DNA from 4 places in the Streptomyces sp. NPDC053750 genome. Region 1 is predicted to be linked to each of the others. Evidence: riboswitches for the same ligand, from Rfam matches in the RefSeq annotation. Region 1 holds a riboswitch; each other region holds the start of a gene.
What was found. A riboswitch is a leader RNA that binds a small molecule or an ion and turns the genes downstream of it on or off. The one in region 1 is predicted to bind cobalamin.
Positions count from the first base shown of each region.

Region 2: it holds a riboswitch for cobalamin, as region 1 does, so the genes downstream of both, ACIGO6_RS10820 (energy-coupling factor ABC transporter permease) here and ACIGO6_RS32775 (cobalamin biosynthesis protein) in region 1, are expected to answer to the same signal.
Region 3: it holds a riboswitch for cobalamin, as region 1 does, so the genes downstream of both, ACIGO6_RS06005 (hypothetical protein) here and ACIGO6_RS32775 (cobalamin biosynthesis protein) in region 1, are expected to answer to the same signal.
Region 4: it holds a riboswitch for cobalamin, as region 1 does, so the genes downstream of both, ACIGO6_RS06090 (CoA-acylating methylmalonate-semialdehyde dehydrogenase) here and ACIGO6_RS32775 (cobalamin biosynthesis protein) in region 1, are expected to answer to the same signal.

Region 1 is NZ_JBITXB010000016.1:55,209-62,516, forward strand. Features, by position in the region: gene ACIGO6_RS32760 (class II aldolase/adducin family protein) at 236-922, opposite strand; gene ACIGO6_RS32765 (anion permease) at 1,147-2,397, shown strand; gene ACIGO6_RS32770 (hypothetical protein) at 2,415-2,636, shown strand; cobalamin riboswitch at 2,786-2,929, shown strand; gene ACIGO6_RS32775 (cobalamin biosynthesis protein) at 3,029-3,994, shown strand; gene ACIGO6_RS32780 (cobyric acid synthase) at 3,991-5,523, shown strand; gene cobN (cobaltochelatase subunit CobN) at 5,520-7,308, shown strand, end outside.
Region 2 is NZ_JBITXB010000003.1:306,838-314,145, reverse strand. Features, by position in the region: gene ACIGO6_RS10830 (chloride channel protein) at 1-182, shown strand, start outside; gene ACIGO6_RS10825 (potassium channel family protein) at 284-754, shown strand; cobalamin riboswitch at 847-1,034, shown strand; gene ACIGO6_RS10820 (energy-coupling factor ABC transporter permease) at 1,064-1,777, shown strand; gene ACIGO6_RS10815 (energy-coupling factor ABC transporter substrate-binding protein) at 1,774-2,112, shown strand; gene cbiQ (cobalt ECF transporter T component CbiQ) at 2,113-2,862, shown strand; gene ACIGO6_RS10805 (ATP-binding cassette domain-containing protein) at 2,859-3,725, shown strand; gene ACIGO6_RS10800 (MFS transporter) at 3,757-5,376, opposite strand; gene ACIGO6_RS10795 (TetR/AcrR family transcriptional regulator) at 5,559-6,158, shown strand; gene ACIGO6_RS10790 (TetR/AcrR family transcriptional regulator) at 6,220-6,879, opposite strand; gene ACIGO6_RS10785 (ATP-binding protein) at 6,980-7,308, opposite strand, start outside.
Region 3 is NZ_JBITXB010000002.1:127,683-133,954, reverse strand. Features, by position in the region: gene ACIGO6_RS06010 (ferric reductase-like transmembrane domain-containing protein) at 1-945, opposite strand, end outside; cobalamin riboswitch at 1,202-1,367, shown strand; gene ACIGO6_RS06005 (hypothetical protein) at 1,616-2,485, shown strand; gene ACIGO6_RS06000 (cysteine synthase family protein) at 2,482-3,504, shown strand; gene ACIGO6_RS05995 (ATP-grasp domain-containing protein) at 3,501-4,754, shown strand; gene ACIGO6_RS05990 (MFS transporter) at 4,747-6,015, shown strand; gene ACIGO6_RS05985 (class I SAM-dependent methyltransferase) at 5,984-6,272, shown strand, end outside.
Region 4 is NZ_JBITXB010000002.1:150,133-157,440, forward strand. Features, by position in the region: gene ACIGO6_RS06080 (ABC transporter ATP-binding protein) at 1-1,599, shown strand, start outside; gene ACIGO6_RS06085 (ECF transporter S component) at 1,596-2,414, shown strand; cobalamin riboswitch at 2,470-2,651, shown strand; gene ACIGO6_RS06090 (CoA-acylating methylmalonate-semialdehyde dehydrogenase) at 2,834-4,357, shown strand; gene ACIGO6_RS06095 (acyl-CoA dehydrogenase family protein) at 4,364-5,512, shown strand; gene ACIGO6_RS06100 (enoyl-CoA hydratase/isomerase family protein) at 5,509-6,576, shown strand; gene mmsB (3-hydroxyisobutyrate dehydrogenase) at 6,573-7,308, shown strand, end outside.

The DNA of each region.
Region 1 (7,308 bases):
TGAGCGCAGCGACCCCGGCGCCAGATCGTCCCAGCAGCCCTCGCAACCCCAGCAACCCCAGCAACCCCAGCAACCCCAGCAACCCCAGCAACAGCCAATCCCAGCAGCCCCAGCCGAGCGTGCAGGTGTTCGTCGGCCCGGGCGCCGCCCCGTGGCCCGCCCTCGTCGAGGCCCGCTGTCCGCGCGCCCCGCCGCAGCCGCCGGCGTCGGTGTCGGGGGCCGGGGCGGTCGTTCGTCAGGGCTGCTGGCCGTAGCCGCGGAGGCGTTCCGTCACCTCCGTCAACTGGGGCTTCGTCAGCAAGGACGGGGTGTGGCCCGGTACCGAGGAGGCCGTCAGCCAGAGGCGGCACATCCACTCGAGCTGGGCGGTGCGGTCGAAGGCCTGGTCCAGGGAGGCGCCGTAGGTGATCGTGCCGTGGTTCTGGAGGAGGCAGCCGGTCCGGTCGGCGAGGGCGGCGAGCATGTTGCGGGCCAGTTCGTCGGTGCCGTAGGCCGCGTACGGGGCGACCCGGACGGGGCCGCCGAGCGCGGCGGCCATGTAGTGCACCAACGGGAGCTCGGGGACGAGGATCGAGACCGCCGTCGCGTGCACGGCGTGCGTGTGCACGACGGCCCGCGCGTCGCCGTCGGCGCGGTACACGGCGAGGTGCATGGGCAGCTCGCTGGTGGGGACCAGCGTGCCGAGGACCTGGCGGCCGTCGAGGTCGACGCCGGTGATGTCGTCAAGGGCCAGACGGTCGTACGGGACCCCCGAAGGAGTGACCAGGACCGTGTCGTCGACGCGCACCGAGACGTTGCCCGAGGTGCCCACGACCAGCCCGTCCGCCACCGTCCGCCGAGCCGTCGCGACGAGTGCCTCCCAGGCCGCCTCCCTGGCCCGCTCCCCGTCCGCGCCTACCCCTCCGACCCGCGAATACGTCACAGTCACCGCCTCCTCCCGCGCATCCTGCGCCCCTGTCGTTAACGCCGCCGACCGGCCTCGCGGCGATCCTGCCAGGCACGTCTCCGGAGAGCATCGGGCCGGGTACGCAGAGGGAGGTGGCGCCACCGCTTCCGGTCACCGTGAGGCCCAGCTCAGTTCATCTTCCGTTCACCCTGGTTACCTACGTTCAACAAGCCAATGACCTCGAACGATTGCCTGGGTAAATGGAAAGCTTCTCGCTGATCCTCGCGATTGTGGTGGTAACCGCACTCGCGTTCGATTTCACGAACGGTTTCCACGACACCGCGAACGCGATGGCAACGACCATTTCGACCGGTGCACTCAAGCCCAAGGTGGCGGTGGCCATGTCCGCCGTCCTCAACCTTGTGGGCGCCTTTCTCTCGGTGGAGGTCGCCAACACGATCTCCAAGGGTCTCGTCGACGAGACCGGCATCCGTCCCGAGGTCATCTTCGCCGCCCTGGTCGGCGCGATCCTCTGGAATCTGCTGACGTGGCTGGTCGGACTGCCGTCCAGCTCCTCGCACGCCCTCATGGGCGGTCTGATCGGTGCCGCCGTCGCCTCGGCCGGCGTCGGCGCGGTCCACGGCGACGTGCTCGTCACCAAGGTGCTCCTGCCGGCGATCGCCGCCCCGATCGTCGCGGGCGTCGCGGCGATGCTGGGCTCCCGGCTGACGTACCGGCTCGGCCGCAAGGCCGACGGCAAGGCCGCCGCGAAGGGCTACCGCGCCGGGCAGATCGCCTCCGCCGGCCTGGTCTCGCTGGCCCACGGCACCAACGACGCCCAGAAGACGATGGGCATCATCACCCTCGCCCTGGTCGCCGGCGGCGCCCTCGCCCCCGACTCCGACCCGCCCATGTGGGTCATCCTGTCCGCGGGCGTCGCCATCGCGCTCGGCACCTACCTCGGCGGCTGGCGCATCATCCGCACCATGGGCAAGGGCCTGACCGACCTCCAGCCGCAGCAGGGCTTCGCCGCCCAGACCAGCGCCGCCACGGTCATCCTGGCCTCCTCCCACCTCGGCTTCTCCCTCTCCACCACGCACTCGGTCTCCGGCGCCGTGATGGGCGCGGGCCTCGGCCGCAAGGGCGGTGTGGTCCGCTGGTCCACGGCCACCCGGATGTTCGTCGCCTGGGGTCTGACCCTGCCGGCCGCGGCCCTGGTCGCCGCGCTCGCCGAGTGGGTCTGCGGCTTCGGCGACTGGGGCACGGCGCTCGTCGCGGGCTTCCTGGTCGTCTCCAGCGCCGCCATCTGGAAGATCTCCCGCCGCGAGGTCGTCGACCACACCAACGTCGTCGACGTCGACGAGCCCGAGCCGGCCGGCGTGGTCACCACGGCCATGGCCGCCGTGTCCCCGCCCCCGACGGGCACGACCGAGGAGCCGGCGGCCACCGTCCCGGCCCCGGCGCACGAAACCAAGGCCGCGGCCGCCCCGTCGCCCGCCACCACCGTCTGAGCCGGAAGAGAACCTCCATGAGCATCGACTGGGCAGCCCTCGGCTCCGTCTTCGGGGTCAGCCTCGTGGTCACCGTGGCCCTGGTGGGCCTGTTCACCCTCGGCATCGCCGGCCTCTCCCGCCAGGAGCGGGCCGCCGCCGAGGGAGGCTCCGCGGGCCTCGCGGTCACCGGCGCGTACGCGTGCTTCGCGGCCTGCGCGGCGGCGGTGGCGTACGGCATCTACCTGATCGTCGCCTGACCCTCGACGGACTCACCGCACACGCCGACGAGGCGGGGCGCGGGACGGACTGCAACCGTCCCGCGCCCCGCCTCTTTCCGTGCCGGCGCACACCGCCCGCGTGTGGGCCTTCGCACACTCCCCCGTCGCAGGTCAACGCCAGGTTGACGGGTGTTCGCGGGCCGTGGTGGACTTCCGGAGCCATCTACGGCGGCAGGAGAGGAAGCCCGGTGCGAATCCGGCGCGGTCCCGCCACTGTGACCGGGGAGCAGATCCCCGGGAGCCAGGAACTCTCACCGCCGGTCTCTTCGAACCAGGGCGTGGACACCCTGAGTGAGGACGCAACGCGATGCTCGGCTGCCGATCGACGTTCAGTACCAGGTACCTGCCTGACCGTGTGACCGGCTGAGCCCGTGCCTGCCGAACGCGTCTTCGCGTACGGCGCCGCCGCCGGCCTCCTCGGTGACCTCCTCCTCGGTGATCCACGCCGTGGACACCCGGTCGCCGCGTTCGGTCGTGCCGCGGGTGCCGTGGAACGGGTGCTGTGGCGTGACCACCGGGGCTGGGGCGCGCTGCACACCGCCGTGTGCGCCGGTGGCGCCGCCACCCTCGGGCTGGCCGCCTCCCGTGCCGTACGCCGCTCCCCCGTCGCCTCCGTCGCCCTGACCGGCGCCGCCACCTGGGCGGTCGTCGGCGGGACCTCGCTCGCCCGGGAGGCGCGCGCCGTCGGGCGGGCCCTGGAGTCCGGGGACGTCGAGGCGGCCCGGGCCCGGCTGCCCCACCTGTGCGGGCGCGACCCGCAGGCCCTGGACGCCGACGGGATCGCCCGCGCGGTCGTGGAGTCCGTCGCCGAGAACACCTCGGACGCGGTGGTGGGCGCGCTGGTGTGGGGCGCCGTGGGCGGAGTGCCCGGGCTGCTCGGCTTCCGGGCCGTGAACACCCTGGACGCCATGGTCGGCCACAAGTCCCCCCGGTACCGGCGGTACGGCTGGGCCTCGGCCCGGCTCGACGACCTGGCCGGCTGGCCGGGGGCCCGGCTGACCGCCGTACTGGCCACGGTGGCCGGCGGCGACCCGCGGGGCGCCGTACGGGCCTGGCGCGCGGACGCCGCCCAGCACCCCAGTCCCAATGCCGGGCCCGTCGAGGCGTCGTTCGCGGGCGCCCTGGGCGTGCGGCTCGGCGGGACGCTCTCCTACGGCGGGCGGGTCGAACACCGGCCCGTCCTCAACGGGGCGGCGGGGCGCGCCGTCCGCGCCGGTAGCGGCGACATCGACCGGGCCGTGCGGCTCTCCCGGCGCGTGGGCTGGCTGGCGCTGGGCGTGTGCGCGGGCGCGCGGCTGCTCGGCCGCCGGGTTCTCACGAAGGGACGTACGTCATGAGCGGTGGCCTCCTCGTCGCCGGCACCACCTCCGACGCCGGCAAGAGCGTCGTCACCGCCGGGATCTGCCGCTGGCTGGTGCGGCAGGGCGTGAAGGTCGCGCCCTTCAAGGCGCAGAACATGTCCCTCAATTCGTTCGTGACCCGCGAGGGCGCCGAGATCGGGCGGGCGCAGGCCATGCAGGCCCAGGCGTGCCGGGTGGAGCCGACCGCGCAGATGAACCCGGTGCTGCTCAAGCCGGGCGGCGAGCGCAGCAGCCAGGTCGTGCTGCTCGGCAAGCCGGTCGGCGAGATGAGCGCCCGCGGCTACCACGGCGGACGGCAGCAGCAGTTGCTCGGCACCGTGCTGGACTGTCTGGCCGAACTGCGGGGCACGTATGACGCGGTGATCTGCGAGGGGGCGGGCAGTCCGGCCGAGATCAACCTGCGCCGGACCGACATCGTGAACATGGGGATCGCCCGGGGCGCCGGGCTGCCCGTGCTGGTGGTCGGCGACATCGACCGGGGCGGGGTCTTCGCCTCGTTCTTCGGGACGGTGGCGCTGCTCGCGCCCGAGGACCAGGCGCTGGTGGCCGGGTTCCTCGTCAACAAGTTCCGCGGTGACGTGTCGCTGCTGGAGCCGGGTCTTGAGATGCTGCACGGGCTCACCGGGCGGCACACGTACGGTGTCCTGCCCTTCCGGCACGGGCTCGGCATCGACGAGGAGGACGGGCTGCGGGTCTCTCTGCGCGGGACCGTGCGGGAGTCCGTCGTCGCGCCGCCGGTCGGCGAGGACGTGCTGCGGGTCGCCGTCTGCGCGATCCCGCTGATGTCCAACTTCACGGACGTGGACGCGCTGGCCGCCGAACCGGGTGTCGTGGTGCGGTTCGTGGACCGGCCGGAGGAGCTGGCCGACGCCGACCTCGTGATCGTGCCGGGGACGCGGGGCACGGTCCGGGCGCTTCAGTGGTTGCGGGAGCGGGGGCTCGCGGACGCGATCGCACGCAGGGTGGCCGAGCGGCGGCCCGTGCTCGGCATCTGCGGCGGTTTCCAGCTGCTCGGCGAGCACATCGAGGACGAGGTCGAATCGCGCGCCGGGCACGTGGACGGGCTCGGCCTGCTGCCCGTGCGGGTGCGGTTCGCCCGCGAGAAGACCCTCACCCGGCCGGTGGGCGAGGCCCTCGGCGAGCCCGTCGAGGGGTACGAGATCCACCACGGGGTCGCCGAAGTGACGGGCGGTGACGCGTTCATCTCTGATGACGAAGGACACAGCCTGGACGGCTGCCGGGTCGGCCAGACCTGGGGCACGCACTGGCACGGCTCGCTGGAGTCGGACGGTTTCCGGCGGGCCTTCCTGCGCGAGGTGGCCGCCGCCGCGGGCCGCCGCTTCGTGCCGGCGCCCGGCACCTCGTTCGCCGCGCTGCGCGAGGAGCAGCTCGACCGGCTCGGCGACCTGATCGAACACCACGCGGACACGGACGCGCTGTGGCGGCTCATCGAGTCCGGCGCGCCACAAGGACTGCCCTTCATTCCACCGGGAGCGCCCGCATGAGCACAGTGTTGTTGTTGTCGACCGCCGACACGGACCTGCTGGCGGCCCGCGCGTCGGACGCCGCCTACCGGATCGGCAACCCGACCCGGGTCGACGTACGGGAGGAGCTGCCGGCGCTCGTCGAGGGCGCGGACCTCGCCGTCGTACGCCTGCTCGGCGGCAAGCGCGCCTGGGAGGACGGGCTCGCCGCGCTGAAGGCCGCCGGCATCCCGACCGTCCTGCTCGGCGGCGAGAGCGTCCCGGACGCGGAGCTGATGGCCGAGTCCTCGGTGCCGGCCGGCGTGGTGGCGGAGGCGCTGCGCTACCTGGTCGAGGGCGGGCCGGCCAACCTCACGCAGCTCGCCCGGTTCCTGTCGGACACGGTGCTGCTGACCGGCGAGGGCTTCGACGAACCGCAGAAGATGCCGGAGTACGGACTGCACGGTGAGCGCCCGTTCGTCGAGGGCCGCCCGACGGTCGGCGTGCTCTTCTACCGCGCCCACCAGCTCAGCGGCAACACCGCCTTCGTCGACACGCTGTGCGACGCGATCGAGGCGCGCGGCGCCAACGCGCTCCCCGTCTACTGCGGTTCGCTGCGCGGCGCGGACAGCGGGCTGTACGACCTGCTCGGCCGAGCCGACGCGCTGGTCGCCACCGTCCTCGCGGCGGGCGGCACGCACGCCTCGCAGGCGTCGGCGGGCGGCGACGAGGAGGCCTGGGACATCGGCGCGCTCGCCGACCTGAACGTGCCGGTGCTGCAGGGACTCTGCCTCACCTCCTCCCGGGCCGCCTGGGAGGAGTCCGACGCGGCCCTGTCCCCCATGGACGCGGCGATGCAGGTCGCCATCCCGGAGTTCGACGGGCGTCTGGTCACGGTGCCGTTCTCCTTCAAGGAGCAGGGGCCGGACGAGGTACCGGTGTACGTCGCCGACCCCGGGCGGGCCGGGCGGGTCGCCGGTATCGCCGTACGGCACGCGGCGCTGGGGCACAAGGCGAACGCCGACAAGAAGCTCGCGCTGGTCTTCACCGCGTATCCGACCAAGCACTCCCGCGTCGGCAACGCGGTGGGGCTCGACACCCCGGCGTCCGCGGTCCGGGTCCTCGACGCGCTGCGGGACGCGGGATACGGGGTCACCGGGTACCCCTCCGGCGGCGACGAGCTGATCCACCGCCTGATCGAGGCCGGCGGTCACGACGTCGAGTGGCTGACGGAGGACCAGCTGGCCGCGGCGCCCGCGCGGGTCCCGCTCGCCGACTACCGGGCGTGGTTCGAGAAACTGGACCCGGAGCTGCGGGACGGGATGCGGGAAGCGTGGGGCGAGCCGCCGGGTTCGCTGTACGTCGACGGGGACGACATCGTGCTCGCGTCGCTGCAGTTCGGGAACGTCGTGGTCATGATCCAGCCGCCGCGCGGCTTCGGCGAGAACCCGATCGCGATCTACCACGACCCCGACATGCCGCCGTCGCACCACTACATGGCGGCGTACCGGTGGCTGGAGAACAGTTTCGGCGCCGACGCGATCGTGCACATGGGCAAGCACGGCACGATGGAGTGGCTGCCGGGCAAGGGGCTGGGGTTGAGCGCCGGCTGTGCCCCGGACGCGGTCCTCGGCGACCTGCCGCTGATCTACCCGTTCATCGTCAACGACCCCGGCGAGGGCACCCAGGCCAAGCGGCGCGGACACGCGACCGTGGTCGACCACCTCGTGCCGCCGATGGCGCGCGCCGACACCTACGGCGACCTGGCCAAGCTGGAGCAGTTGCTCGACGAGTACGCGCTCGTCTCCGACCTGGACCCGACGAAGG
Region 2 (7,308 bases), on a different contig from region 1:
GGCCCGAACCGGGGCCGGGGCCGGGGCCCGAACCGGGGCCGGGGCCGGGGCCCGAACCGGGACCGGGGCCGAGGCCCGAACCGGGACCGGGGCCGAGGCCGGGGCCGGGCCAGAAACCGGAGCCGGGACCGAAACCCGGGCCGGCGGCGGCCGGAGGGCCGGCGGCGGAGACGGCACCGTGACGGAGCGTCGGGCCGCCCCCGGCCGAAAGGGCCGCACCCCACCGCGTGCCACCTGGCGCGCGGCCCGGCCCTGGCTCTGGCGGGCCGGTGCCGCCGTGGCCATGGTCGTGGCCTACTTCCTGCTCCCCCTCGACCACCTGGGCCCCGAGCGCCCCGTGCTGAGCTGGCTGCTGTTCACCGTGCTGCTGATCCTCGTGGCCGTGCTGCTGGTCCGCGAGGTCCGTGACGTCCTCGTCGAGCGGCCGGGCACCCGGCCCGGTCTGTTCATCGCGCTGCTGATCGTTCTGTGCATGCACGTCTTCGCCGCCGCCTACTACACCCTCGCCAAGCAGCCGGGCCAGTTCACCGGCCTGGGCACTCGCGTCGACGCTCTGTACTTCACCGTGGTCACGCTCGCCACCGTCGGCTACGGCGACATCACCCCGCGGGGAGAGGCGGCACGGGTCGTCACCATCCTGCAGATCCTCTACACCTTCGTGTTCCTCACCGCCGCGGCGACCGCGCTGAGCCGGCGGGTGCGCGACATGGTGGTCCGGCGGACGGAACGGGACCCACCTGAACAACGTGACTGACGGCTCTTTGCGCAGCCCCGAGGCCTGCGAGCCGGGCGGGCACGGAGTCCGGCCGGCGCGGAGGCCCGCTTGTCACCACCCCCGTGGGAGCACTACTGTCGCCACGCCTTGGTGAACGGGAAATCCGGTGTGATGCCGGTGCGGCCCTCGCCACTGTGAATCGGGAAGTCCGGCTCCGGCCCTCGCGGGCAGCCACTGGATCGCTTGCGATCCGGGAAGGCGGAGCACGGGCGTGTGGTACCCGTCAGCCAGGAGACCGGCCAAGGCGCGTCGTCCATCCACGAGGTGCTGGAGAGGGTCTGCTGAGCCATGCACATAGCCGAGGGCTTTCTGCCACCGGCGCACGCGATCGCCTGGGGTGTCGCGTCCGCGCCGTTCGTCGTCCACGGAGTACGGTCACTCACCCGTGAGGTCAGGGAGCACCCGGAGAGCACGTTGCTCCTCGGCGCCTCCGGGGCCTTCACGTTCGTGCTGTCGGCCCTGAAACTGCCGTCCGTCACCGGAAGTTGTTCGCACCCCACCGGCACCGGTCTGGGCGCCATCCTGTTCCGGCCGCCGGTCATGGCGGTGCTGGGCACCATCACCCTGCTCTTCCAGGCGCTGCTGCTCGCGCACGGCGGGCTCACCACGCTCGGTGCCAACGTCTTCTCGATGGCGATCGTCGGCCCCTGGGCCGGATACGCGGTCTACAGACTGCTGCGCCGCTACGACGTGCCGCTGATGGTCACGGTGTTCTGCGGGGCGTTCGTCGCCGACCTGTCCACCTACTGCGTCACCAGCGTGCAGCTGGCGCTGGCCTTCCCGGACCCGGGCAGCGGGTTCCTGGGCGCGCTCGGCAAGTTCGGGTCCATCTTCGCCGTCACACAGATCCCGCTCGCGGTGAGCGAGGGCCTGCTCACGGTGGTCGTGATGCGGCTGCTGGTGCAGTCCAGCAAGGGTGAACTGACCCGGCTGGGCGTGCTGTTGACGAAGACGGGGACCACGGGAGCCAAGGGGACCAAGGGACAGGCGGTGGCCCGATGAGTCGCAACGCGAAGATCAACGCCCTGCTGCTGCTCGCCGTGGCCGCGCTCGCGGTGCTGCCGCTGGTGCTGGGCCTCGGCGACCACAAGGAGGAGCCGTTCGCCGGTGCCGACGCCGAGGCGGAGACGGCGATCACCGAGATCGAGCCGGACTACGAGCCGTGGTTCTCCCCGCTGTACGAGCCGCCGTCCGGGGAGATCGAGTCGGCGCTGTTCGCCGTGCAGGCCGCGATCGGTGCGGGGGTGCTGGCGTACTACTTCGGGCTGCGCCGGGGCCGGCGACAGGGCGAGGCGCGGGCAGTGGAGGCGCTGCGGGACGCCCCCGCGGGGGACTGAGTGCTGCCGATCGACGCGGCGGCGCACAGCAGTCGGTGGCGCCGCCGCCATCCCGTGGACAAGGCCGTGCTCGGTCTCGGCCTGACCGTGCTGGCGATCTCCCTGCCGGCCTGGCCGGGCGCGGCGCTGGTGCTGGTCACCGCGCTCGCCGTACTGCTCGGTCCGGCGGGTGTGCCGGGACGCCGGCTGTGGCGGGCGTACCGGGTGCCGCTGGGCTTCTGCGTGACCGGGGCGCTGCCGCTGCTGGTGCAGGTCGGGGGTCCGGACGGGTTCCTGACGGCGGCGGACGGCGGCCCGGTGCGCGCCGGTGAGCTGCTGCTGCGCACCTCGGCGGCCTCCCTCGGGGTGCTGCTGTTCGCGTTCACCACGCCGATGTCCGACCTGCTGCCCCGTCTGGTGCGGGCCGGGGTGCCGGCGCCGGTGGTCGACGTGGCGCTGGTGACGTACCGCATGAGTTTCCTGCTGCTGGACTCGATGCGGCGGATCCGTGAGGCGCAGGCCGCGCGGCTGGGCCACACCACGCGGGCCGCAGCGTGGCGTTCGCTCGGCGGGCTGGGCGCCACGGCGTTCGTGCGGGCCTTCGACCGGGCGACGCGGCTCCAGTCGGGGCTCGCGGGGCGCGGCTACGACGGCACCCTGCGCGTCCTGGTCCCCGAGGCCCGCGTCTCCGTGCCCTTCACGGCGGCGAGCGTCGCGCTGCTGGCGGCGCTGGCCGCCCTCACTTTCGTACTGGAAAGGCCACTGTCGTGAGCGAGACGATCGAGACGACGGCGACGACCGCGTCGGTGCTGGTTGCCCTGCGCGGCGTGTCCTTCGGGTACGAGGAGGGCCCGGAGGTGCTCACCGGCCTGGACTTCGCGGTGCGCGAGGGGCGCGCGCTCGCGCTGCTGGGCCCCAACGGCAGTGGCAAGACCACGCTGATGCGGCTGCTCAGCGGCGGACTGCGGCCGCACGCCGGGACGTTGACGGTCGACGGGGCGCCGGTGACGTACGACCGCAAGGGACTGACCCGGCTGCGGACCACGGTGCAGCTGGTGGTGCAGGACCCGGACGACCAGCTCTTCGCCGCGTCCGTCGGCCAGGACGTGTCCTTCGGGCCGCTGAACCTCGGCCTGTCCGACGGGGAGGTCCGCTCCCGGGTCGACGAGGCGCTCGTCGCGCTGGACATCGCCGCGCTGGCCGACCGGCCCACGCATCTGCTGTCGTACGGGCAGCGCAAGCGGACCGCGATCGCCGGTGCCGTCGCGATGCGGCCGAGGGTGCTGATCCTCGACGAGCCGACCGCCGGGCTCGACCCGGACGGGCAGGAGCGGCTGCTCACCACCCTGGACCGGCTGCGCGCGGGCGGCACCACCGTGGTGATGGCCACCCACGACGTCGACCTCGCCCTGCGCTGGTCCGACGACGCGGCCCTGCTCACCCCGGCCGGTGTGCACACCGGCCCGACGGCCGCGACGCTGGCCCGCACGGAGCTGCTGCGGCAGGCCGGGCTGCGCCTGCCGTGGGGCGTGGCGGCGGCCGGACTGCTGCGCGCACGGGGGCTGTTGGCGGACTCGGCGGCGGGACCGCGGACGCCGGAGGAACTGGCAGCCCTGACCGCCCTGACCGACTGACGGCCAGGGCGGCAGGGGCGGCCGGGGTGCCTCAGCGTGCGGAGTCGCTGTACTCCGCCTCCCGGGCGTCGGCCGCCCCCTTCTCCTCCGGCTGCTGCCGGGCGCCGGCGCGGCGGCCGGGCAGGACGGCGAGGACGATCAGGGTGCCGGCGGCCATGATGATCCCGCCGACGAGGCTGGTCGTGGCGACGCCGTGGGCGAAGGACTGGTTCACGGCGTCGGCGAGGGCCTGCGCCTGCTGCGGTCCTGCGGACGGGTTCGTCGCGAGCCGCTCGGCGACGGCCAGTCCGCCGCCGACCGAGTCCTGGGCGGCGTCCAGCGCGGCGGCCGGGAGCCGGTCTCCCACCAGGCCGGCCAGTTCGTCGCGGTAGGCGGTGCCGAGCAGGGAGCCCAGGACGGCGATGCCGAGTGAGCCGCCGAGCTCCAGCGCGGTGTCGTTGGCGCCGCCGCCGACGCCCAGTTCGCTCTCCGGGAAGGAGCCCATGATGGTGTCGGTGGCCGGGGAGACGCTGAGGCCGATGGCGAGGCCGAGCAGCAGCATCGGGGCCAGGAAGTCGGCGTACGTCGAGCTCTTATCGATGAGGACCAGCAGGAAGACACCGGCGGTGCCGATCACCATGCCGGACCCGACCATGGCCTTGACGCCCAGCTTCGGGGTCAGCTTCCCCGTCACCGCGGCGCCGACGAACACGGCACCGGCCAGCGGCAGCAGCCGTACGCCGGTCTCCAGCGCGCCGTAGCCGAGCACGAACTGCAGGAACTGCGTGGCGTAGTAGATGGCGCCGTAGGTGCCGAAGAAGAAGAACAGCACCGCCAGCATCGAGCCGCTGAAGGGCCGCAGCAGGAAGCGCCGCACGTCCAGCATGGGCTGCGGGTGGCGCAGTTCCCAGGCCACGAAGGCGATCAGGCCGACCCCGGCGACGACGGCTGCGGCGACCGGGCCGGCGCCCCAGCCGAAGTACGGGCCCTCGATGGTCGCGTAGACCAGGCTGCCGACGGAGACGATGGAGAGCAGGCCGCCCACATAGTCGATCCGGCCCATGCCCTCCGCCCGGGACGGCGGGACGAGGAACAGCGCGCCGACGACGGCGGCGACCGCGATGGGGACGTTGACCAGGAAGGTCGAGCCCCAGGCGTGGTCCTCCAGGAGCCATCCGGCGACCAGCGGGCCGACGGCGATGGCGAGACCGGAGGTGGCGGTCCAGACCGTGATGGCGCGGGCCCGTTCACCCTTCGGGAAGACCGCGACCAGCAGGGACAGGGTGGCGGGCATGACGACGGCGGCGCCGACGCCCATGATCGCCCGGGCCGTGACGACCAGCGCCGTCTCGTCGACCAGGCTGCCCATCACCGAACCACCCGCGAACACGACCAGACCGGCGATCAGCGCGCCGCGGCGGCTGTACTTGTCGCCGATCGAGCCCAGCACCAGCATCAGCGCCGCGTACGGGACGGTGTAGCCGTCGATGACCCACTGCAGGTCGCTGCTGCTCAGGCCCAGGTCGGCCGTCATGTCCGGGGCGGCCACGATCAGGGACGTGTTGGCCATGACGACGATCAGCAGGCTCAGGCAGAGCACGACGAGCGCCCACCAGCGCCGGGCGTAGGGCCCGGTCATCTTCTCGACGGGTGTGGTGGCTAGGAGGGGCATGAGGGCTCCCGGGGACGTGGCCGAGCGGGCCGGGCTGGATATTTAATTGCCCATGGATGTGCAGACAACCGCCAGGGTAGTTTGTTGCACACGGACGTGCAAATATGGTGGGTACCCCCTTCCGGACGAGATACGAACGGGGACGGACCGAGGTACGGACGAGGTACGGACGAGGTATCGACGTGACCACCACACGCGCCCGCATCCTGCGCGCGGCCGAGCGGGAACTGAGCCGCGATCCCGACGCCGGCCTCACGGAGATCGCCGCGGCGGCCGGCGTGGCACGGCGCACCCTCTACGGCCACTTCACCGGCCGGGAGGCGCTGGTCGAGGGGCTCGTCGAGGAGGCGGCGGAGGCGGTGCGGCGCGCGATGGCCGGCCCGGACGCACCGGCCCGGGACGACGCCCCCGCGACCGCCCTGGCCCGCTTCGTCCGCACCCTCTGGCCGGTCGGCGACCGCTACGGCACGCTCATCGCCCTCGCCCGCCGCCGGGGTCTCGGCCCCGACCGCGTGAACACGATCCTCGGCCCGGCCCGCGACACGGTCGCCGGCATCGTCGCCCGCGGCCAACGAGCGGGCACCTTCCACACCGGCCTTCCACCCGGCGCCCTCGGCGCGGCACTGGAGGCGCAGCTGCTGGCGCTGCTGGCCTGTGCGCGTGCCGGGACCTGGGACGACGACGGCACGGGCGCCGCCGTCGCCGCGCTGATCACCGCGGGCGTGGCGGGCGACGTGGCGAGGGAGACGGTGCGCGGCGCGGGACGGGCGCCAGGGGGCTAGGGGCTTAGCGGGCTAGTGGGCTACGCGGGAGTACTCGCCGTACGAGGGCGCGCCGAGCGACTCACTCCCCCGCGACGGACTCCGCGACGGCCGTGGTCGAGGCCACGTCGTCGACCACGGCCCGGGCGCGCTCCTGAGGCACCCCGGCCGCGATGAGCGAGGCGGTGGCGGTCCGGGAGCCGTCGTCCTCCAGTGCCCCGGTGTTGACCTGCTCCAGCAGCGCGACCGTCATCGCCTCGAGGCCGGCACTCAGCACCGCGGGGGGCAGATGGGCGGGGAAGACACCGTCCCGCTGACCGCGCTCCAGGATGGCGGTCACCTCGGCCCGGGCCGGTGCCAGGATCTCGGCCACCCGCTCCACGCCCAGGTCGTGCCGGGCCAGCGACAGGAGCATCCGGTAGCGGTCGCCCACCGGCCACATCAGCAGCGTGAAGTGCGCGAGCGCCCGATCGGCCGGTTCGGCAGGCCCCACCCGCTCCGCCCCGGCGGCCATCGCACCGCGCAGCACCTCGGACGCCTCCTCGGCGAGGGCCTCCAGCAGCGCCGCGCGCCCCGGGAAGTGACCGAACAGGGTCCGCCGTACGACACCGGCGGCCCGGGCCAGCTCCTCCAGGGTGGTGTCCGGATTCCGCCCCAGCTCCCGGCGGGCCGTGGCCAGGATGCGCGCCCGGTTGGACCGCGCGTTGCGCCGCTGCGGCTCACGGGCGACGGGCTTGCTCACGGAAACCTCTGACACGGAAGGGGGCGACGGGGCGTCCATTCTGGCACGGAGACCCCTCCCCGACCCGACCGGCGGCCCGCCCTCACAGCCTTTCGCGACCTCACGCGGGAGTCGTACACGCACACTCCGCCCACACCGTCTTGCCCGGCCCTTCTGACCGGAGGTGCCAGCCCCAGCGACTGGCGAGCCCCGCGACGAGGAGCAGCCCTCGGCCGCCGGTGTCCTCAAGGCCGAGTGCGTGCAGCGCCTCCGGGTGGGGCGGCGTGCGTTCGGTACGGGTGTCGGTGACCTCGATCCTGACCGTGCGGACGGGCGCGAGCACGTGCAGGAGAAGGTGGAAGTCCCGGCCGGAGACATGCCCGTGCCGTACCGCGTTGGCGGTCAGCTCGCCCAGGACCAGCACGATCTCCTCGTGCGGGCAGGTGCCGT
Region 3 (6,272 bases), on a different contig from region 1:
CGGATGGGTCGGACGGTCCCGTCCGCCGTCACGGCCGGACACCACCACGACGACCAGCCCGACGACGACGGCCCCGACCGCGACCCGTCCCCCCACCCTCAGCCACCAACCCGGACGGGCCGCGCCCCCGCCGGGTGAACCCAGCCTTTCCGCTCGCCGGGCAGGTCTCAACAGACGCAGCAACAGCAGCAGCGCGACCGGCAGCTGCAGCAGCCACAGGACGGTGCGCGGCCACTCCCCGTACCAGACGTTGGTCCCGTACAGCAGCGTGTGCCACACGCTCAGCACGTACACGACGATCACGAAACGGTGCAGCCGGCGCCAGGTGTTCGCTCCGATGCGGTGCCGGACGTAGAACAACAGCCCCAGCGGAATCGCCAGGTACAGGGCACCCTGGCCGAGCGGGATGGCGATCCGGCCGGTGCCGGAGTCGTACCAACCGGGCACGAAGCTGTCGGCGAAGGCCACCCACAACCTCTCCGCCCAGTCCACCTTCGTCTCGTAGCGCACGAGTTCCGCCGCGAACATCAGCGCGTGGGCGAACATCAGTGCCATGGTCGTCAGGCTCGTGGTGCGGTGCCAGCGCTCCAGCACCTGCCGCGAGACCGGCAGCCGGGCGGGGCGCGGCCCCGACAGCAGCAGACCGAGCATGACCGTGCCCCACGCCCACAGCAGCCCCGACCAGCCGAACGCCTGGCTGAGCAAGTACATCCAGTAGGTGCCGGGATCGTCCATGAACGGCATGACCGCGACGGTGTCCGAAGCGCCCGAGTCCATGCGCGCCCACAGGAGGGCGAACACGAGCACTGTGACCACCACCGCCGCGGTGGCGTCGGGCAGGGCGGACCGCAGGTCGCCGCGCAGCGCCACGCGGTCACCGGGAAGCCGTCGTCGTCCGGGCGGGACTACTGCCCCGTCCTCGTCCGGCCTCACGTCTGACGTCATCAGGGGCCTCCCGGGCACGGGCCATCGCAGCAGCGGTGCGCATGTGGCGTGAGACAACAAGTCTGGCCGAGGGGACGGCGATCCCCAGAGGCGTTATCCGGCCAGAGCCGCCACGAGAACTGAGCGTGGCACACCTGGTTTCCGCCTTCCCTCCACATTCAAGACAACCGCCGAAGCCCCACTGTCGCAGGAATACGAGCGCCTCTACGCTGATACACGCAGTCGGTTCGCGCCTCCCGTCCGCCCGGACGCCCGGTGGTGCGACGCAAGAGGGAACCCGGTGCGAGTCCGGGACTGTCCCGCAGCGGTGAGTGGGAACGAAAGCCGTCGATGTCACTGGGCCCGCGTCAGGGCCGGGGAAGAGACGGCCGGTAGGTGTCCGCCCTTTCGGCGGACGTGCCCGCGAGTCCGAAGACCTGCCACTGCGCCCGCGTCCCGCGCGGGCTGTGCACGTGACCTCGTGGACTGGGTCGGCGGTATGGGTGGTCGTACGTCGTGCGTGTGGCCGCGCCTCCTTCCCTGTCGGTGTGCAAGGCCCGGTACGGAGGAGGATGGCGTGCGGGACCCAGCCGGTTCGCGTCGGCCGTACCGACCCCGGGTCGACGTGTCGTCCGACGGACCGGGACAAACGAGCCTCGGACCCGTCGCGGGCGTCCTCCAGGAACCGGACGTGGCTGTCGGCACGGTGTCCGGTGTCTGCCACGGCACCCTGGGCGAGCTGTACCAGGGACCGCTGCGAGCAGGCACCGATCCTGAGATCGCGGTGGTGTCCTTTCCCGTGGACCGTCACTCCTGGGTGTACTTCACACCGAGGACGACGGCCGGACCACCGCGTCCGCTGGCACTGGGTGAGAAGTCGGCAACAGCGGCCCGGCTCTTCCTGGACCACTACGGCCTCGCCCTGCCCCCGGGCGACTGGCACACCCACTCCGAACTGCCGGTGGGCGTGGGGATGGCCAGTTCCACCGCGGACATCGTGGCGACGCTGCGCTGCCTGTTCCGCGTCTTCTCCCTCCCGTACGACACGGACGTGGTCCTCGGCGTCCTGGCGGACATCGAGCGCGCCGACAGCGTCTTCCTCGACGAGTTCGCCCTGTACCTCAGCGGCCGGCACCGGGTGGTGCGGCGGCTGGGCCAGGACATCGGCTTCCACACCGCCTACGTCACGGAAGCCGGCACGGTGGACACCGCCGCCGTCACTCCCCTGCTGCTGGACCACTACCGGCGCCGCGGCGAGGAGTACCAGCGGTGTCTGACCGATCTGCTGAAGGGCTTCGACTCGGGTGACCCGGCCGCCGTCGCCCGTGCCGCAACGACCAGCGCCGCGTTGTCCCAGGAGGTACTGCCCAAGGCGACCTTCGGCAGCCTGCAAGCCCATCGTGAGCGGTTCGGCGCCGACGGCGTCTTCGTCGCCCACACCGGCTGCCTGGCCGGCTATCTCTTCACCTCACGCCCACGGGCCGAGGTCAAGTCCGAACTCTCCGCGTTCTTCCACTCGCTCGGCCACCAGTGCACCTTCGCCCAAGGAGGCTACGGGTGATCCACCCCCACATCGCCGACGCCCTGAAAGTCCCGGACCTCGTCCGGCTCACCGACGGCCTGGTCCTGCTGCGGTTCGAGTCGATGAAGATCTACTCGGCCCTGGCCGCCGTCCGCCATCTGCTGGAACGGGGCACCGTCCGTCCGGGCCAGACCCTGATCGACAGCTCCAGCGGCATCTACGCCTACGCCCTCGCACTGGCCTGCCACCGGTACGGCATGCGGTGCCACATCGTCGCGTCCACCACCGTCGACGCCACCACCCTCGCCCAACTGGAGATCCTCGGAACCACGGTGGAGCAGGTCAGACCGTCACGGAACCTCAAGCTCGACCAGGAACTCCGGGTGCGACGGGTGCGCGAGATACTCGCCGAGCGTCCCGATCACCACTGGATGCGCCAGTACCACGACGACGTCCACTACCTCGGCTACCAAGAGGTCGCCGACCGGATCGCGGCGGAGTTCCCGGCCGCACCACTGACCGTCGTCGGCGGGGTGGGCTCCGGAGCCTCGACCGGCGGCATCGTGGAACGCCTGCGCGTCACGGACCCCTCGGTGCGTCTGGTCGGCGTCCAGCCCTTCGGCAGCGTCACCTTCGGCAGCCAGGACCACCACGATCCCGAGGCGATCATCGCCGGCATCGGCTCGTCGATCGTCTTCGACAACGTCCGCCACCACATCTACGACACCGTGCACTGGCTGGACTTCACCCACGCCATGGCCGGTGCGGTCGCCCTGCTGCGCGAGCACGCGGTGTTCGCCGGGCTGTCCACCGGTGCCGGTTATCTGACGGCGACGTACGAGGCCCGCCGCCATCCCGACCGACTGCACCTGGTGATAGGGGCCGACACCGGACACCGCTACGTGGAGCGCGTGTTCGCCCGGCACGCCGAGGCCCTGGGCCCGGCCGCGCTGAAACCCCTCGAGATCCGCGCTCCGGAGGAGATGACCATGCCCTGGTCGAGGATGACGTGGCAGCGCACTCCCTGCCCGGCTCACTGGAAGGAGCGGGCGGCATGACCGTGGCCTGCCTGGAGTCACTGACCTTCGGCCTCGGCCATCTGGTCCACGCCGCGGACCGGCTCGGCGAGCGCCTGCTGCTCCTCACCCGGGACCCCGCCTACTACGCCTACGAGCTGGACCGGCTGCCCGCCGGCGCCCTCGACGTCGTCGTGACCGACACCTTCGATGTGGAACGAACCGCCGATCTGCTCCGGCGCGTCCCGGGGCTGCGCGGCCTGATCAGTTCCACCGACACCTGGACCCTGGCCGGCGCCGCCCTCGCCGAACGCCTCGGCCTTCCCGGTCTCAATCCAGCCGTCCTGCGACTGACCCGGGACAAGGCCGCCGTACGCAACCGGCTGCACGACGCGGGCCTCACCCGCGGAAGGGCCGTCGAAGTCGCCGAGCCGGACCGTGAGGCACGCGGGCTGCTGCTCAAGGAGGCGGGACTGCCGCTCGTTCTCAAGGACACGGCGGGCACCGGGAGTCAGAACGTGTGGCTGGTCCGTGACGAGGGCGAACTCGACGCGGCGCTGGCAGAGGCGTCCGGTCGGGACCTGAAGGGGCGGTTGTTCGCCGAGCCGTATTTCAGCGGCCCGGTGTACAGCGCCGAGACGCTCACCTGGGACGGCCGCACCAGGCTGCTGGGTGTCTCCAGTCGGCTCATGTCACCGGAGCCGCGCTTCCGGGAGGAGATCACCGCCTTTCCCGTCGCCTTCCCGGGCCCGCAGCGGACATCGTTGGAGCGTTGGCTCGATCAGGTGCTTGCCGCCATCGGGTACACCGACCGGTTCGCACATGTGGAGTTCGTGCTGACCGCCGACGGCCCGGAGTTGGTGGAGGTCAATCCCCGGATCGGAGGCGCGCTGGTCGGGGAGGGCATGTGCCGGGCGCTCGGCGTCAACGTGTACGAGGCGATGATCGAGGCCGCGCTCGGCCACCGTCCCGGTCTGATGGACGCGGACCTGCCCGGCGGTCCGGCCGTCGCCTTCGTTCTCGGATACCCGGCCGCCCCCGGCGTGTTCACCGGCGTCGCCGGCCTCGACCGCCTCACCGGCATGCCGGGAACGCCCGCCTGGTACCCGGTCAAGCAGGCCGGCGACCTCATCGAGCACCTGGGCGACAGCCGCGGCTACGCGGGCATCGTGTACGCCGAGGCGGAGACCGCGGAACTCGCCACCCACCGCGCGGTGGCCGCCGCGGGCGCCCTGTGCGTACTCACCGAACCGTTCCTCGGCCAGGCCGGCCGGGAGGCGCCCGGTGGGTGAGCGCGCCGCCCGGGGAGCGGGTCTGCGGGCCTCGCTGTTCCCGCTCACCGGCCCACTGCGGTTCCTCCTGCTCAGCTCGTTCCTCATTCCGCTCGGCAGCTTCATGGTCCTGCCCTTCATGTCGGTGTTCCTGCACGAACGGCTCGGGATGGGGCTCGGCACGGTCGGTGTCGTCCTGGCCGTGGCATCGCTCGTGCAGTTCTCCGGCGGCATCGTCGGCGGAGCCCTCGCGGACCGGATCGGGCTGCGCCGCACGATGCTGTGGGCACTCGTCGTACGCACCGCCGGTTTCGCCGGGCTCCTGCTGGCCCTGCGCTGGCCACCCCTCGCGATCTGGGCGCTGGTCCTGACGTGCTGCGGTGCCGCGCTCTACCTGCCCGCGAACAAGGCGTACCTGGTGCACGGGGTCGACGACGAGCGTCGCCCGGCGTACCTGTCGGCGGGCAACGCGGCACTCAACGCGGGCATGGCCGTGGGCCCGTTGATCGCCGGGCCGTTCGTCCTGTCGTCGCCCGGCTGGCTGTTCGCGGCCGTCACGGCGCTGTTCCTCGCGGTCACGGTGGGACATGCGCGGCTGCCCGGGACAGAAGGGGAAGACCCCACCGGATCAAGGGAAACGGTCCCCTCGGGTCTCCTGGCCAGCGTGGCACTCCTGCCCTTCGTCGCCAACGCCCTGGCGTTCTACCTCTACTTCCACTTCCAGCACTTCCTGGCGGTGTACGCCGTCGAGCGCGCCTCCAGCGCGTTCTACAGCGTGGTGCTGCTGCTCTGCTTCACGCTGGTCATCGTCGTACAGCCGCTCGCCTCCGACCTGATCCGGCGCATGCCGTACGCCCTCGCCCTCGCGGTCGGCTTCACGGGCCTGGCGGCGGGCCTGGCCGTGCTGGCGGCCGGTACCCGGACGGCACTGCTGGCGGGCGGAGCGCTGATCACCCTGGGCGACATCGTGCTGTTCCTCAAGAACGACCTGGAGGCGCTGCGCCGCAGTCCTCGCTCCGACGCCGTGGTCTTCGGCCAGCAGCGGCTGGCCGCGGGCCTGGGCGCCTGCGCGAGCGGCGTGCTGGGCGGGCAGTTGTACGGCCTCGGTGAACGGGCCGGGCACACCGGCTGGTTCTGGCTGCTGGCAGCCGCCCAGTGTCTGTTGCTTCCCCCTCTGCTGCTCACGCTGCGCCGTCGCACGGCGCGGCCCCCTGTCCCCGACGGCGACCATGAAGGAGCACTGACGCGCGATGACACGGACGGGCGGATTCCAGGACGATGACTTCTGGACCGAGTTCCATGACTTCCTCTTCTCCGAGCAGCGCTACGAGCAGGCCGAGGAGCTGCTGGACACCTCTCCCCTGCTGGCCTTCCCGCAGGGGGCGCGCGTGCTGGACCTGTGCTGCGGGCCGGGGGTGTTCACCGTGCCGCTCGCCCGCCGCGGCTACCGCGTGACCGGAGTGGACCTGAGCCCGGCCATGCTGGACCGGGCACACAAGCGGTCGGCCGACGCCGGTGTCGAGGTGACGTACGTGCGGG
Region 4 (7,308 bases), on a different contig from region 1:
TTCGACCAGGTCACCATCCAGTACGACGACACACCCGAGCCGGCCCTGCGGGACGTCGACCTCACGGTGGACGAGGGCGAACTCTGCCTCGTCGTCGGACACACGGGCGTCGGCAAGTCGACGCTCCTGGGCGCGGTCAACGGGCTCGTCCCGCACTTCACCGGCGGAACCCTCTACGGCCGTGTCACGGTCGACGGCCGGGACACGGCCCACCACCCGCCCCGCGAACTGGCCGACGTCGTCGGAGTGGTGGGCCAGGACCCGATCGACGGCTTCGTCACCGACACCGTGGAGGAGGAGCTCGCCTACTCCATGGAACAGTTGGCGATAGCTCCCGGGACCATGCGCAAACGGGTCGAGGAGACCCTCGACCTGCTCGGCCTGGCCGACCTGCGCCACCGTGCGCTGCACGAACTCTCCGGCGGCCAGCAGCAGCGCGTCGCCATCGGCTCGGTCCTCACCGCCCACCCGCGAGTCCTGGTCCTGGACGAACCGACCTCCGCCCTCGACCCGACGGCTGCCGAGGAGGTCCTCGCCGCGGTCACCCGTCTCGTCCACGACCTCGGCGTCACCGTCCTGATGGCCGAGCACCGTCTGGAGCGCGTCGTCCAGTACGCCGACCGCGTCCTCCACCTCCCCGGTGACGGCCGCGCCCGCATCGGTCCCGCCGCCGAGATCCTGCGCACGTCGGCCATCGCGCCACCGATCGTCGAACTGGGCCGGGCGGCCGACTGGTCACCCCTGCCCCTGTCGATCCGCGACGCCCGCCGTGCGGCCGCCCCCCTGCGCGCCGAACTGGCTGCCCGCACCCCGGACCCCGTCCGCCCGGCCCCGGCCGGCGAGCGGCGCCGGCTCCTGACGGCGCGCGGCATCACCGTCACCTACGGCGGCGTCCCCGCCGTACGGGAGGTCGACCTCGACCTGTACGCGGGCGAGGTGACCGCCCTCATGGGCCGCAACGGCTCCGGCAAGTCCTCCCTCCTGTGGGCCCTGCAGGGGTCGGGCCCGCGCCGCGCCGGGACGGTGAAGCTGGCCGACGGCCCCGATCCGCGCGACGTTCCCGCCACCCGGTCCCGCCAACTCGTCGGACTGGTCCCGCAGACCCCCTCCGACCTGCTCTACCTGGAGAGCGTCAAGCAGGAACTCGACCAGGCGGACACCGAGTCGGGCACCACGACGAAGGCCCGCACCGTCCTGGACCGGCTCGCCCCGGGCATCGACGACGCCACCCACCCCCGCGACCTGTCGGAGGGACAGAAGCTGGCTCTCGTCCTGGCCATCCAGCTGTCCGCGGCGCCCGAGGTCGTCCTCCTGGACGAGCCGACCCGCGGCCTGGACTACCGGGCGAAGACCGCATTGATCGGTGTCGTGAACGCCCTCGCGGCGGAGGGCAGGACGGTGGTGATCTCCACTCACGACGTCGAGTTCGCCGCCCGCGCCGCCGACCGCGTCGTCGTCATGGCCGAGGGGGACGTCGTCGACGACGGCCCGACCACCGACGTCATCGTCTCCTCGCCCGTGTTCGCGCCCCAGACGGCGAAGATCCTCGCCCCGCTGCCCTATCTGACCGTCGACCAGGTGAAGGCGGCCCGACCATGACGACCACCGCCGCCATCCGACTGACCCCACGCGTCGGCGTCGTCATGACCTTGGCGGCGTTCCTCGGTGTCGTCGCCTTCTTCTGGCCGTTCCTGGTCGCCCCCGGGAAGTTCGGCTCGAACTACGTGCCCCCGCTCATCTTCGGCGTGCTCCTGGTCCTCGTCCTGTGCGTGATCCTCTCGGAGATCGCCGAGGGCGGTATCGACTCCAAGGCCCTCGCCATGCTGGGGGTCCTGTCCGCCGTGAACGCGGCCCTGCGTCCGCTGGGCGCCGGAACCGCGGGCATCGAGACCGTCTTCTTCGTCCTGGTCCTGGCCGGCCGGGTCTACGGCCCCGGCTTCGGCTTCACCCTGGGCTGCACCTCCCTGTTCGCCTCGGCCCTCATCACCGGCGGGGTCGGGCCCTGGATGCCGTACCAGATGTTCGGCTGCGCCTTCGTCGGGATGCTCGCCGGTTTCCTTCCCCGGGCCTCGGGCCGCCGCGAGGTGCTGATGCTGGCCGTCTACGGGTCGCTGTCCGGCTATCTCTTCGGCTTCCTCCTCAACCTCTCCTTCTGGCCGTTCTCCCTGGACCCGAACAGCTCCATCGCCTACCTGCCCGGCCTGCCCTTCACCGAGCAGTGGCAGCGCTACATCGCCTTCGACATCGCCACGTCCCTCGGCTGGGACACCGGCCGGGCGGTCACCAATCTCGTGTGCATCCTGCTGGCGGGGCCGGCGGTGCTGACCACCTTCCGGCGAGCCGCGCGCAAGGCCCGCTTCCGCGCTCCCGTGCGCTTCGCCGAACCCCGGACGGCTGATTCCGAACCCCGCTGACCAGCGGTGTCCGTGGCACACGCTCCCGGTACTGGATTTACTAGGACGTCCAACTATATAGTCGCGAGCACAAGGCCCGCGGTGCAGGGAAGCCGGTGTGATTCCGGCACGGTCCCGCCACTGTGACCGGGGAGCACGCCGTCGAGCAGGACGCCACTGACGAGCAGGATGTCGGGAAGGCGGACGGCGTGCGCTGATCTGGGAGTCAGGATACCGGCCGCGGGATGTTCCGTGTTTTCCACGAGGATGGAGCTGACACGCATGGCACCGGTGTGTACCCACGACCCTGGTGAGCCCGCCGTCTGACGGGACTCCGGCCATACGCGATCTCGCGCCCCGGCATCCGTACGCCACTTGCGTGCGCGTGCGCGGACCGGCGTGCGCCATCCCCGGATCCCTCCTGACGAGAGCAGGCAGTCATGGTCCGCGAGCACGAACGCGCCTCCGTGCGCGAGTTGACCCACTTCGTCGGCGGCAAGCGCACCCCGGGCACCTCGGGGTCCTTCGGCGAGGTGTACGACCCCAACACCGGCGAGGTGCAGGCCCTGGTGCCCCTCGCGAACCGCGCCGAGACCGAGGCGGTCATCGCCGACGCGGTCCACGCGCAACGCGAGTGGGGCGAATGGAACCCGCAGCGCCGCGCCCGGGTCATGATGTGCTTCCTCCAGCTCGTCGAGCGGGAGAAGGACGCGCTGGCCCGGCTGCTGTCCGCCGAGCACGGCAAGACGATCGCCGACGCGCACGGCGACATCCAACGCGGGGTGGAGGTCGTCGAGTTCGCGGCGGGCATCCCGCACCTCCTCAAGGGCGAGTTCACCGACAACGCGGGCACCGGCATCGATGTCCACTCCCTGCGCGCCCCGCTCGGCGTGGTCGCCGGGGTCACCCCCTTCAACTTCCCGGCGATGATCCCCCTGTGGAAGGCGGCCCCCGCGCTGGCCTGCGGCAACGCCTTCATCCTCAAGCCGTCCGAACGGGACCCGTCCGTTCCGCTGCGGCTCGCCGAGCTGTTCCTGGAGGCGGGACTGCCGCCCGGCGTCCTCAACGTCGTCAACGGCGCCCGGGAGACCGTCGACACCCTCCTCGACGATCCCCGCGTGGCCGCCCTCGGCTTCGTCGGCTCCACCCCGGTCGCCGCGCACGTCTACGCCACCGCCGCCGCCCGCGGCAAGCGCGCCCAGTGCTTCGGCGGCGCCAAGAACCACATGATCGTGATGCCGGACGCCGATCTCGACCAGGCCGTGGATGCGCTGATCGGCGCCGGGTACGGCTCGGCGGGGGAGCGGTGCATGGCGATCTCCGTCGCCGTCCCGGTGGGGGAGGAGACCGCCGACGCCCTCGTGGCCCGGCTCAAGGAGCGCATCGCCGCGCTGCGGATCGGCCGCAGCGACGACCCCGAGGCCGACTTCGGCCCCCTGGTCGGCCGGGACGCCGTGGACCGGGTCCGCTCCTACGTCGACCTCGGGGTCGAGGAGGGCGCGGACCTCGTCGTGGACGGGCGGGACTTCGTCCTGGAAGGGCACGAGAACGGCTTCTTCGCCGGCGCCTCCCTCTTCGACCGGGTGACGCCCGCCATGCGCGTCTACCAGGAGGAGATCTTCGGCCCCGTGCTGTGTGTCGTACGTGCCGCCGACTACGAGGAGGCGCTGCGCCTGCCCAGCGAGCACACCTTCGGCAACGGCGTGGCGATCTTCACCCGGGACGGCGACACCGCACGCGACTTCACCCGGCGCGTGAACACCGGCATGGTCGGCGTCAACGTGCCCATCCCGGTGCCGGTCGCCTACCACACCTTCGGCGGCTGGAAGCGCTCCGGCTTCGGCGACCTCAACCAGCACGGCCCGGACGCGATCCGCTTTTACACGCGGACGAAGACGGTCACCTCCCGCTGGCCCGCCGGCCTGCGGGAGGGCGCGAGCTTCACGATCCCCACGATGGGCTGAGCGGCCATGAACAGCACCCTGCTCACCGAGGACCAGCAGGCCCTCGTCGAGACCACCCTGGACTTCGCCCAGGACCACCTCGCCCCGCACGCCCTGGACTGGGACCGTGACAAGCACTTCCCGGTGGACGTACTGCGTAAGGCGGCCGGGCTCGGCCTCGGCGGCGTCTACGTCCGCGAGGAGTCCGGCGGCAGCGGCCTCACCCGCTCCGACGGCGTCCTCGTCTTCGAGACCCTCGCCTCCGGCTGCCCGTCCCTCGCGGGCTACCTCTCCATCCATAACATGGTCGCCTGGATGATCGACCGCTACGGCGACGACGCCCAGCGCGAACGGTGGCTGCCGCGCCTGTGCGCCATGGAGGATCTCGCCAGCTACTGCCTGACCGAGCCGGGCGCCGGCTCCGACGCGGCGGCCCTCACCAGCAGGGCCGTACGGGACGGCGACGGCTGGGTACTCACCGGCGTGAAGCAGTTCATCTCCGGGGCCGGGACCTCCCAGCTGTACGTCGTCATGGCCCGCACCGGCACCGAAGGCGCCGACGGCGTGTCCGCGTTCGTCGTCGACAAGGACGACGCCGGCCTCTCCTTCGGACCGAACGAACGGAAGATGGGCTGGAACGCACAGCCCACCCGCCAGGTCGTCCTGGACGGCGTCCGCCTGCCCGCCGACCGGCTCCTCGGCCGCGAGGGCGAGGGCTTCCGCATCGCCATGAGCGGCCTCAACGGCGGCCGTCTCGGCATCGCCGCCTGCTCCCTGGGCGGCGCCCGCAGCGCGCTCGACCGCAGCCTGGCCCACCTCGCCGACCGCGAGGCGTTCGGGCAGCGGCTCCTGGACGCCCAGGCCCTGCGTTTCCGCCTGGCCGACATGGCGACCGAGCTCACCGCCGCACGCGCCCTGGTCCAGCAGGCAGCCCAGGCACTCGACCGGGGCGATCCGCAGGCGCCGTACCTGTGCGCGATGGCCAAGCGGTTCGCCACCGACACCGGCTACTCCGTCGCCGACCGCGCACTCCAACTGCACGGCGGATACGGCTACCTCAGCGAGTACGGCATCGAGAAGATTGTCCGTGACCTGCGCGTCCACCAGATCCTGGAAGGAACGAACGAGATCATGCGCGTCATCGTGGCCCGCGGCCTGACGGAGGCGTTCCGGTGAGCGACGTCCTGTTCCGCACGAGCGGCCGGGCCGCCCACATCGCTCTCAACCGCCCTCGGGCTCTGAACTCCCTCACCCACGACATGGTGCTCCGGATCGACGCGAAGCTCACGGAGTGGGAGCAGGATCCGGCCGTCGAGACCGTCGTCATCACCGGAGAGGGGGAGCGCGGCCTGTGCGCCGGCGGTGACATCCGCGCCATCCACGACGACGCCCGCGACGGGGACGGCAGCGCCTCGGCCGCCTTCTGGCGCGACGAGTACCGCCTCAATGCCCGCATCGCGCGTTACCCGAAGCCGTACGTCGCCGTCATGGACGGCATCGTCATGGGCGGCGGGGTCGGCGTGTCCGCGCACGGCAGCGTCCGGATCGTCACCGAACGGTCGAGGATCGCCATGCCGGAAACCGGTATCGGCTTCGTCCCCGACGTCGGCGGAACCCATCTGCTCGCCCTCGCACCGGGAGAGCTGGGCACGTATCTCGCGCTGACGGGCGGACAGATCGGAGCGGCCGACGCTCTGCTGTGCGGACTCGCCGACCAGTACATGCCCTCCGCCTCGCTCCGGTCCTTCGCCGACGACCTCGCCGAACTGCCGGTGCGCGAGGCCCTCCGGCGTCACGTTCAGGATCCGCCGCCGGGGGAACTCGCCGGCCACAGGAGCTGGATCGACGCCTGCTTCTCCGCCGACACCGTCGAGGAGATCGTCCAGCGGCTCCTCGCGCAGGGCGGCCCGGCCGCCAAGAAGACCGCCGAGACCCTCCTCCTCAAGTCCCCGACCGCGCTCAAGGTCACCCTGGCCGCCGTGCGCCGCGCCCGACGGCTCGGACCGCTGGAGCGCGTCCTCGACCAGGAGTACCGCGTCTCCCTGGCCTGTCTGCACGCCCCGGACCTGGTCGAGGGCGTCCGCGCCCAGGTCATCGACAAGGACCGGAACCCCCACTGGTCGCCCGCGACCCTCGTCGAGGTCACCGACGTGGACGTCGAGCGCTTCTTCGCGCCCCTCGGCGAGCGGGAACTCGGCCTAGCCGACGCAGCCGACACCACCGAGGAGGTGGCCTGGTGAGCCGGACCGTCGCATTCGTCGGACTCGGACACATGGGCGGCCCGATGGCCGCCAACCTGACGAAGGCCGGCCACCGGGTGCTCGGCCACGACCTGGTCCCCGCGGCCGTCGAGGCCGCCGCCCAGGCCGGTGTGGAGCCCGTCCCGTCCGCGGCCGAGGCCGTCGCCGCCGCCGACGTGGTCGTCAGCATGTTGCCCGCCGGACGCCACGTCCTGGGCCTCTACGACGACATCCTCACTGCGGCCCGCCCCGGCACCCTCTTCGTCGACTGCTCCACCATCGATGTCGTCGACGCGCGCACGGCCCATGATCGGGCCATCGCCGCCGGTATGCGGGCGCTGGACGCGCCCGTGTCCGGCGGTGTGGTCGGGGCGGAGGCCGCCACCCTGACCTTCATGGCCGGTGGTGGAGAGGGCGAGTTCGCCGAGGCGCGCCCTCTGCTGGAGGCCATGGGGAAGAAGGCCGTGCACTGCGGTGGCCCGGGCGCCGGCCAGGCCGCCAAGATCTGCAACAACATGATCCTCGGCGTCTCCATGATCGCCGTCAGCGAGGCGTTCGTCCTCGGCGAGAGCCTCGGCCTGTCCCATCAGGCGCTGTACGACGTGGCCTCCACCGCGTCCGGCCAGTGCTGGGCACTCAGCGTCAACTGCCCCGTCCCCGGCCCGGTGCCGACCAGCCCCGCCAACCGCGACTACCGGCCGGGCTTCGCCGCCTCCCTGATGGCCAAGGACC